2 regions of the Sedimenticola thiotaurini genome follow, and region 1 is predicted to be linked to the other one. Evidence: predicted binding sites of a transcription regulator. Region 1 holds the regulator's gene; the other holds the start of a gene.
What was found. The regulator sigma-54, encoded in region 1, starts transcription at its own class of promoters, with help from an activator protein. The targets are predictions, from matches to a motif close to TGGCANGNTNCNTGCTT.
Positions count from the first base shown of each region.

Region 2: a site for sigma-54 is predicted at 3,312-3,328, ahead of glnL (nitrogen regulation protein NR(II)). Genes of this name have one in related genera too.

Region 1 covers NZ_CP011412.1:2,167,207-2,171,774, forward strand. Annotated here, with positions in the region: gene lptB (LPS export ABC transporter ATP-binding protein) at 1-621, shown strand, start outside; gene AAY24_RS09870 (RNA polymerase factor sigma-54) at 731-2,233, shown strand; gene hpf (ribosome hibernation-promoting factor, HPF/YfiA family) at 2,258-2,593, shown strand; gene AAY24_RS09880 (PTS sugar transporter subunit IIA) at 2,613-3,089, shown strand; gene rapZ (RNase adapter RapZ) at 3,174-4,055, shown strand; gene AAY24_RS09890 (HPr family phosphocarrier protein) at 4,201-4,470, shown strand; gene ptsP (phosphoenolpyruvate--protein phosphotransferase) at 4,467-4,568, shown strand, end outside.
Region 2 covers NZ_CP011412.1:2,794,276-2,798,843, reverse strand. Annotated here, with positions in the region: gene AAY24_RS12855 (cation diffusion facilitator family transporter) at 1-367, shown strand, start outside; gene glnA (glutamate--ammonia ligase) at 720-2,126, shown strand; gene AAY24_RS12845 (DUF4124 domain-containing protein) at 2,315-3,025, shown strand; gene glnL (nitrogen regulation protein NR(II)) at 3,340-4,434, shown strand; gene ntrC (nitrogen regulation protein NR(I)) at 4,421-4,568, shown strand, end outside.

The DNA.
Region 1 (4,568 bases):
GGACCCAACGGTGCCGGCAAGACCACCTGTTTCTACATGATCGCCGGGCTGGTGCCGTCGGAAAAGGGCGCCATCAGCATTGATGGTCACGACATCACCGGCCTGCCGATGCATGCCCGGGCCCGGCTCGGCCTCGGCTATCTGGCCCAGGAGCCATCGATTTTCCGTAAGTTATCGGTATTCAACAATATTTTTGCCATCCTGGAGACTCGCAAGGACCTACGGCGTCCGGAACAGATCGAGGCCTGCGAGGCGCTGCTGGTGGACTTTAACCTGACCCATCTGCGGAACAATCTGGCGATGAGCCTGTCCGGGGGCGAACGTCGCCGGCTGGAGATCGCCCGCTCACTGGCGATGGAACCCCGCTTCATCCTGCTGGATGAACCCTTCGCCGGCATCGATCCGATCTCGGTCAAGGATATCCAGAATATTATCCGCTCCCTCTCCTCCCGGGGTATCGGCGTGCTGATTACCGATCACAATGTGCGGGAGACCCTCGGAATCTGCGGACGGGCCTATATTATCAGCGAGGGACAGGTCCTGGCTGAGGGTGAGCCGGAACAGATTCTGGCCAACCAGGAGGTACGCTCGGTCTACCTGGGAACAGAGTTCAGTCTGTAGCTTGACCGATGACAATTAACACTTTTTCCCCTTGTGCGCCTGTGCAGTTTTTACGCTAGAATGAAACTGTGAAAACTATACAAATTACGTACCAGATTCAGATATTCGCATGAAGCAGACGCTCCAGCTTCGCCTTGGCCAACATCTAACCATGACGCCGCAATTGCAGCAGGCTATCCGCTTGCTGCAACTTTCGACGCTGGATCTCAAACAGGAGATCCAGGAGGCCCTCGACTCCAACCTGATGCTGGAGACCGAGGAGGATAACAGTGCCCGCGAAGAGGCCCGCCAACAGGAGCAGCAGAGCGTAATCGATGGACTGAACGGCGAAAACCTGAAAGCTGACAAGGCCAACAGCAACGATCTCAATAACGAGAAAGAGATCAATGGCGAGGCCAGTTCCATGCCGGAAGAGCTGCCTGTGGACAGCGGCTGGGACGATGTCTACGACAGCACCCTGCCGCCCTCCTCCGGGATGGCCTCACGGGACTCCGGAGACAGTGACTACCTGGCCCAGCGCCGTAGCGCCCGAACCCTCTATGACTACCTCACCTGGCAGCTGAACCTGACCCCGTTCAGCGATCTCGACCGTCAGATAGCGGTTGCCATCATCGACGGTATTGATGAAGACGGCTACCTGCGGATGGAGCTGAATGAGATTCTCGACGACATGGAGGCCGACGAGATCGAACTGGATGAGATCGAAGCGGTGCTGCACCGGATCCAGCAGTTTGATCCACCCGGTGTGGGTGCCCGGGATCTGCGCGAATGCCTGCTGATTCAGCTGCGCCAGTACACCGAACCCCATCCGGCCATGGAACTTACCCTGCGGCTGGTGGATGACCATTTTGACCTGTTGGCCCAGCAGGACCACAACCAGATCAAACGCAAGCTGAAGATCGACGACGACACCCTGAAATCGATCAACCAACTGATCCGCTCACTGATTCCGCGGCCCGGCAGCCTGGTGGCTGAAACTGAGGCCCAATATGTCATCCCCGATGTGTTCGTGACCCGTCGGGATGGCACCTGGCACGTGGATCTGAATGCCGAGGCCGCGCCCAAACTGCGGGTCAACCCGGACTACGCCCGGCTGATCCGGCGCGCCGACAACAGTGAAGACAACACCTGCCTGAAAAACCACCTGCAGGAGGCGCGCTGGTTTATCAAAAGCCTGATGAGCCGCAACGAGACCCTGTTGCGGGTGGCCACCAAAATCGTCGAGCTGCAGCGCGGCTTCTTCGAGCACGGTGAAGAGGCGATGAAACCGCTGGTGCTGCGGGACATTGCCGAGGCCCTGGACCTGCATGAATCGACCATCTCCAGGGTAACGACCCAAAAGTACATGCATACCCCGCGGGGTACGCTGGAGTTCAAGTATTTCTTCTCCAGCCATGTCAGTACCGCCGGAGGGGGAGAGTGTTCCGCCACGGCGATACGCGCACTGATCAAAAAACTGATCGCTGCCGAAAAACCCAACAAACCGCTAAGCGACAACAAACTGGCCAGTATACTTGCCGATCAGGGCATTCAGGTCGCGCGGCGAACAGTAGCGAAATATCGCGAGTCCATGGCGATTCCGCCATCCAACGAGCGCAAGCGCCTCGTCTAGAGGCCCGTAACCAAGGAGCAAACCATGCAAATCAGCATCACCGGTCATCATGTGGACATCACCGAAGCCATGCGCAACTACGTGGATACAAAATTGGAGCGCCTGGAACGGCACTTTGATCATGTTGCCAAAATCCACGTCATCCTGAGTGTTGAGAAACTGCGTCAGAAAGCGGAAGCAACACTGCATGTGAATGGTGCCGATGTCTTCGCCGAGTGTGAAGAGGAGGATATGTATGCAGCCATTGATGGCCTGGTGGACAAGATCGACCGCCAGGTCAAAAAACTCAAGGAGAAAAGCACTAATCACCGCAATGGTGCAGGTATGAAGGGCATTGACCCTGCCAACGCCGAAATCTAACCCAAAAGGCACCACAATCATGTTTCCCGCAAATTTCATTAGCGTCGAACGCATCAGTGTCGCCAACCCGGCGGCCAGTAAAAAGCGCGTACTCGAAGAGGTAGCCGGACTGCTGGCCTCTGCTTCAGATGAGCTTACCCAGGGCAATGTATTCGACAAACTACTTGAGCGGGAACGATTGGGCAGCACCGGGCTGGGGCATGGCATCGCCTTGCCCCACGCCCGCGTTGCCGGCGTCACGGAAGCCCGCGGTGCCTTTGTCCAGTTGCAGTCAGGGGCGGATTTCGACGCCCTGGACCAACAACCGGTCGACCTGGTATTCGGACTGCTGGTACCGGAAGAGGCCACCGAAGAGCACCTGCAACTGCTGGCCAAACTGGCCACCCTGTTCAGTGATGAAGCGTTCTGTCAGCGGCTCAGAAAGGCCCGGGACAGCGCCAGCCTGCTACAGGAGTTCATTCTGCAGGAACCCATGCCTATCAGCGCCAGCGGCTGACCCGGAGGGCCGACGACGCAGTTCGCTTCAAGGCCCATACGATTGACCCCTTTTGTGCATCTGACCGGAGGTAACGGAGACCCCATGAAGCTGTCAATCATCACCGGACTCTCCGGCTCCGGAAAGAGTGTCGCCCTGCATACCCTGGAAGATGAGGGCTACTACTGCATAGACAATCTGCCGGTGTTCCTGCTGCCGGCCCTGGCCGGTGAACTGGTCAAGGATCAGGACAAACGGTTCCAACTGGTCGCCATCAGTATCGACTCACGCAACACGCCGGCCGAGTTCGAGAACATTTCCACCCTGCTCCACCCCCTTAAGGCCAAGAAGATCCGCTATGAGGTTATCTTCCTGGAGGCGCGGGACGAGACGTTGATCAAGCGTTTCAGCGAAACCCGCCGACGGCATCCACTGACCGGTGGAGGGCGGCCCCTGGCGGAGGCGATCAGCTATGAACGGGAGATAATGGCGCCATTTCTCAACATCGCCAATATCCGCATCGACACCAGCGAGACCAATCTGCACGAACTGCGTGATCTGATCCGCTCCCGCATCACGGAACGGCTGGACGCCAATATATCCCTGCTGTTTCAATCATTCGGTTTCAAACAGGGGATTCCCCGGGACGCGGACTTCATCTACGACGCCCGCTGCCTGCCCAATCCCCATTGGCAGCCGGCACTGCGCCCACTCACCGGCAGGGACAGCCCGGTACAGCACTTTCTCGGGGAAAACAGCGACGTTCAACGCTACAAGGAGGATCTGGTGCGCTTTCTGGAGCAGTGGATACCCCGCTTTGAAGCCGAGGGTCGCAGCTATCTGACCATCGCTATCGGTTGTACCGGGGGACAGCACCGGTCGGTCTATCTGGTGGAGCAGTTGGCCGCCCACTTCCGTACCTGTGGCCGGCAGAGCCAGATCCGCCATCGGGATCTGCCCCGGGTGGCCTCGGCCGATTCCGGTTAAGCTGTAACGAATTAGGAAAAGAACTTCCGTTTCCGGCAGTGACTACCGCAACCGGGGCCTGCACCAAGTGCGGACGGGGCATTTTGTCACTGGCGTGCATTGTGCGATATTGTTTCTCCAGATCAGGGGCTATGTGAGCTTTTTTATGGTCACCAAACAGATAACCATTATTAATCGTCTGGGCCTGCACGCCCGGGCCGCCGCCAAGTTTATTACCGAAGCAGGGCAATACAGCAGCACTATCCAGCTGATCCGCAATGGTCAGCCTGCCAATGGAAAGAGCATCATGGAGGTGATGATGTTGGCCGCCAGCCAGGGAACCGAGTTGACGCTGACAACCGAAGGAGAAGATGAGATCGAGGCCGCCAATGCCCTGGAAGCCCTGGTCAACGACCGCTTCGGAGAACCTGAATGACCTTTGCCGGCAACGGCATCGGCATAACCTCGGGTATCGCCATCGGCGAAGCCCATATTCTGCGCCCCGGCCTGCTGGAAATCGGCCCACGCCAGATC
Region 2 (4,568 bases), 630 kb from region 1:
AAGTGTCTCGGAAGGACACATGATCGGCCAGATGGTGATTGATCGCCTGCTGAAAGAGATATCCGAAGTGATGGATGTCACGGTACATATCGATCCGGAAGATGATGAGAAGGCGATCCCCTGTGAAGGATTGCCCCTGCGGGCCCAGGCCGAGAAGTTGCTGGCCCAGCAGTGGTGCAGTATCCCCGGTGCGGAAAAACGGTTACGGGTGGTACTGCACTATCTGGCGGGAAAAATTAACGTGGATGTCTACTTCTCGCTGGCGGATCTGCCCGGGGAGGAGACGCGCCGGGAGTTCCAGCAGTCACTCCAGACGAAGGCGGCAGAGTTGCCGGAGTTCGGAGTGGTCCGGGTCTATTATGGATGATGCACTATAATAGTGCGCTATGGTCTGAAAACGCATCGATATGGTGCGCTCGTTCTCCAGGATAGTGCTCCCTCCGCTCCATGAGCGCCGGGACTGCCAGACAGGGGCTTCCATACAAACGGGGTTAATCCACTGTAATACAGTCTATTTCGTGCTTCGGCGTGGAAACGTAGTAAAATTACCCGGATGGTTCGGGTCGGGGGTAGACAGACACCTGAACTGTGGCACAGTACTTGCTAATTACAGGACATGCCTTGGCTGCCCCGTAACGGGGCATCCCAACTCGCAAGATTTAACATTGATGGCCACGCTGTGGTCCATTCAAATTTAATACTAACTGCTGGAGAACCTCATGGCCTCAAAAGTCCTGAAGATGATCAAAGACAACGAAGTCAAGTTCGTTGATTTCCGCTTCACTGATACCCGCGGTAAGGAACAGCATGTTTCTGTACCGGCCCACACCATTGATGAAGATCTCTTCACCGACGGCAAGATGTTTGATGGTTCTTCCATTTCCGGTTGGAAGGGGATCAACGAATCCGACATGATCTTGATGCCGGATGCGGAAACCGCTGTTCTTGACCTGTTTGCGGATGAAGTGACCCTTAACATCACCTGTGACATCCTTGAACCTTCCACCATGGAAGGCTACGAGCGTGACCCCCGTTCGGTGGCCCGCCGCGCTGAAGCCTACCTGGCCTCTACCGGCATCGCTGATGCCGCCTTCTTCGGTCCCGAGCCTGAATTCTTTGTACTGGATGACGTGCGTTGGGAGTCCGAGATGAGCGGCTCCTTCTACAAGATTGATTCCGAAGAGGCCGGCTGGAACTCCGAGCGGGTCTACCAGGATGGCAATATCGGCCATCGTCCGGGCACCAAGGGCGGTTACTTCCCCGTTCCCCCGGTTGATTCCCTGAACGATATCCGTGCCGCCATGTGTCTGGCCATGGAAGAGATGGGTGTGCCGGTGGAGGTGCATCATCACGAAGTGGCAACCGCCGGCCAGTGTGAGATCGGTACCAAGTTCGCTACCCTGGTGAAACGTGCCGACTGGGTACAGGTGCAGAAGTACGTCACCTGGAACGTGGCACACGCCTATGGCAAGACCGCCACCTTCATGCCGAAACCGCTGGTGGGTGATAATGGCTCCGGTATGCACGTACACATGTCCCTGGCCAAGGGCGGTGAGAACCTGTTCGCCGGTAACCTCTACGGTGGTCTGTCTGAAACAGCGCTCTACTACATCGGTGGCATTATCAAACACGCCCGTGCCCTGAACGCTTTCACCAACCCTTCCACCAACTCATACAAGCGTCTGGTACCGGGCTTTGAAGCACCGGTGATGCTGGCCTACTCCGCCCGTAACCGTTCTGCGTCGATCCGTATTCCGTTCGTGAACAGCCCGAAAGGCCGTCGTGTTGAGGTCCGTTTCCCGGATCCCACCGCCAACCCCTATCTGGCCTTCTCCGCTCTGATGATGGCTGGTCTGGACGGAATCCAGAACAAGATCCATCCGGGTGAGGCGATGGATAAGGATCTGTATGACCTGCCTGCCGAAGAGGCTCTCTCCATCCCGACCGTCTGCCACAGCCTGGATCAGGCCCTGGAAGCCTTGGATGCGGATCGTGAGTTCCTCACCGCCGGTGGTGTGTTTACCGATGACCTGATCGACGGCTTTATCGCTCTGAAGATGGATGATGTGACCCGTCTGCGTATGACCACCCATCCGGTTGAGTTTGATATGTACTACAGCCTGTAAACGATCCACTTAGCAGGGATTGTTGAGAAACGCCCCCATCCGGGGGCGTTTTTTTGTTCCGGGTTCATCACCACTGTCTCTGTTCCGGCGATGGCTGGACCAGCATGGGATAACGTCTATCGACTCTTTTATACCCCTGATCCGAACAGTAGTTGAGGCGGCCCCCGGTCTGGGCTATTCTCAATGGTATGAGAAGCATCCTGTTCATCTGTATCATGTCTCTGGCGCTGGGCAGTCAGGCAGCGATCTATAAATGGGTCGACCGCTCCGGTGCGGTGCACTATTCAGATACCCCGACACGGGATGCCGAGCAGATCCAACTCTCCGATCCCACCATCTATACTCCGGTGAGCAGTGACCTGGAAAACCGCACCGGTCAAGCCCCGTCACAAGCCGCCAAACCGGCTAAATACAGCAGTTTCACCATCGTGTCACCCGCCAGCAATGAAATGGTGCAGGCGAATGGCGGCACGGTCACTCTCGCTTTCCAGACAGAGCCGGCGCTGCAGAGCGGGCACTACATTCAGGTGGTGCTGGATGGACGGATTCAGGATCAGCACGCAACCGGCCTCCAGTTTCAGCTCCACAATCTCAGTCGGGGCGCCCATATGATCCATGCCAGTATCCATGATGCGGCAGGACGTCTGGTGGCGCGCTCCAATATTGTGCAATTCTTCGTGCGCCAGGTCACCGTGATTGAAGATGGTAAGTCCCCTGAACTGCCGCCGTCCGGCAGCTCTGGCAGCGGTGGTGATGCGCCCCAGTATGCGCCGGATTCCGGGTCGGACTACACTGGCGATGCGCCGACCCCGGGTGGTGCCGACGCCTTTAATCCGACCAGCAAACCGATTTCCTCCACGCCGGGCCGGACCAATCCCGCCTTCAGTCCAAACTATTGAGTGGTGGAAAGGGTCATATAGCGATTAAAATCGGCGATAGATATTCTATCTGTCGCTAACTGTAGTGATTATCAGCCATAATCACCTTACCAACCCCCATTTTATCCACCCCACTGGTTGTCCATTTGTTCCCTGATCCAAGCCGGTGATTTGGCGGGTGGTTGGGTTGCCTGAGCCAGCCTATGCACTAAAATAGTGCATAGGCTGGCTGGCCAACAACGTCGTCTTTTTGCGAAAAATCCCATCACGCCTTGGTTTTAAGCCAGTTCTCCCCAGAACCTATTCTTGGTTCGCTTTTTGCATCGGCTTTTGTGATGAAGGATATGATTCAGATAAACGAAATTTCCCAACAGCGGATTCTGGAGAACCTGAGCAGCGCCGTGCTGCTGTTTGACCAGTCACTCTGTTTGCAGTACATGAATCCGGCGGCAGAGATGCTGTTTGAAATCAGTTTTCGCCACACCGTGGGTAATTCGGCCGAGTCGATTATCCAGTGCCCCGGGGGACTGCCCCGGGAACATCTGGAACAGGCCCTGCGCACCGGTCACCATTTCACGGAGCGCGAGTTGTGTCTGCCGCTCCCGGATGGCAAACGGGCCACTGTGGACTGCACGGTCATCCCCCTGTCTGACAGTGAGGGTGAGACGGCCCTGCTGATCGAGATTCAACAGATTGATCGGCAGTTGCGCATCAGCCGCGAGGAACAACTGCTCTCCCAGCACCAGGCCGCCCAGGAGTTGATCCGTGGCCTGGCCCACGAAATCAAGAACCCTCTGGGGGGACTGCGTGGTGCCGCCCAGTTGCTGGAACAGGAGCTGGATGATCCGGGTCTGTGTGAATATACCCAGATCATTATCAATGAAGCGGATCGGCTGAAAAACCTGGTTAACCGGATGCTTGGATCCGACCGGCTGCCCAATCTGAAGCAAGTGAATATTCACACACTGCTGGAGCGTGTGCGCAATCTGGTGCTGGTGGAATCGGGTGAACGGCTGACCATAGAACGGGATTACGATCCCAGCATTCCCGATATTTGCGTGGACAGTGACCGGATCATCCAGGCCCTGTTGAACATCCTGCGCAATGCGGCACGTGAGATCGGCAACTCACCTGATGGCCGCATCCTGCTGCAAACCCGCATCCTGCGTCAGTTCACTATCGGTAATCGCCGCCACCGGCTGGTAGCACAGATCAGCATTGAGGATAACGGCCGGGGTATACCGGATTCGATCCGGGAAAAGCTGTTTTATCCCATGGTGACCGCCAGCGATGATGGCGTGGGCCTGGGACTCACCATTGCCCAATCCCTAATCAACCAGCACAGCGGACTTGTGGAGTGCAGCAGCGAGCCGGGAAAAACTGTATTTACTGTGTTGTTACCTGTGGAGAATCCAAATGCCACCAATTAACAGTGTCTGGGTGATTGATGATGACCGGTCGATTCGCTGGGTATTGGAGAAGGCATTCGAGAAAGCCGGAATGGCGGTCAGATGCTTCCCCAGTGCAGATGGCGTCATGGATGCCCTGGTGCATGAACAACCGG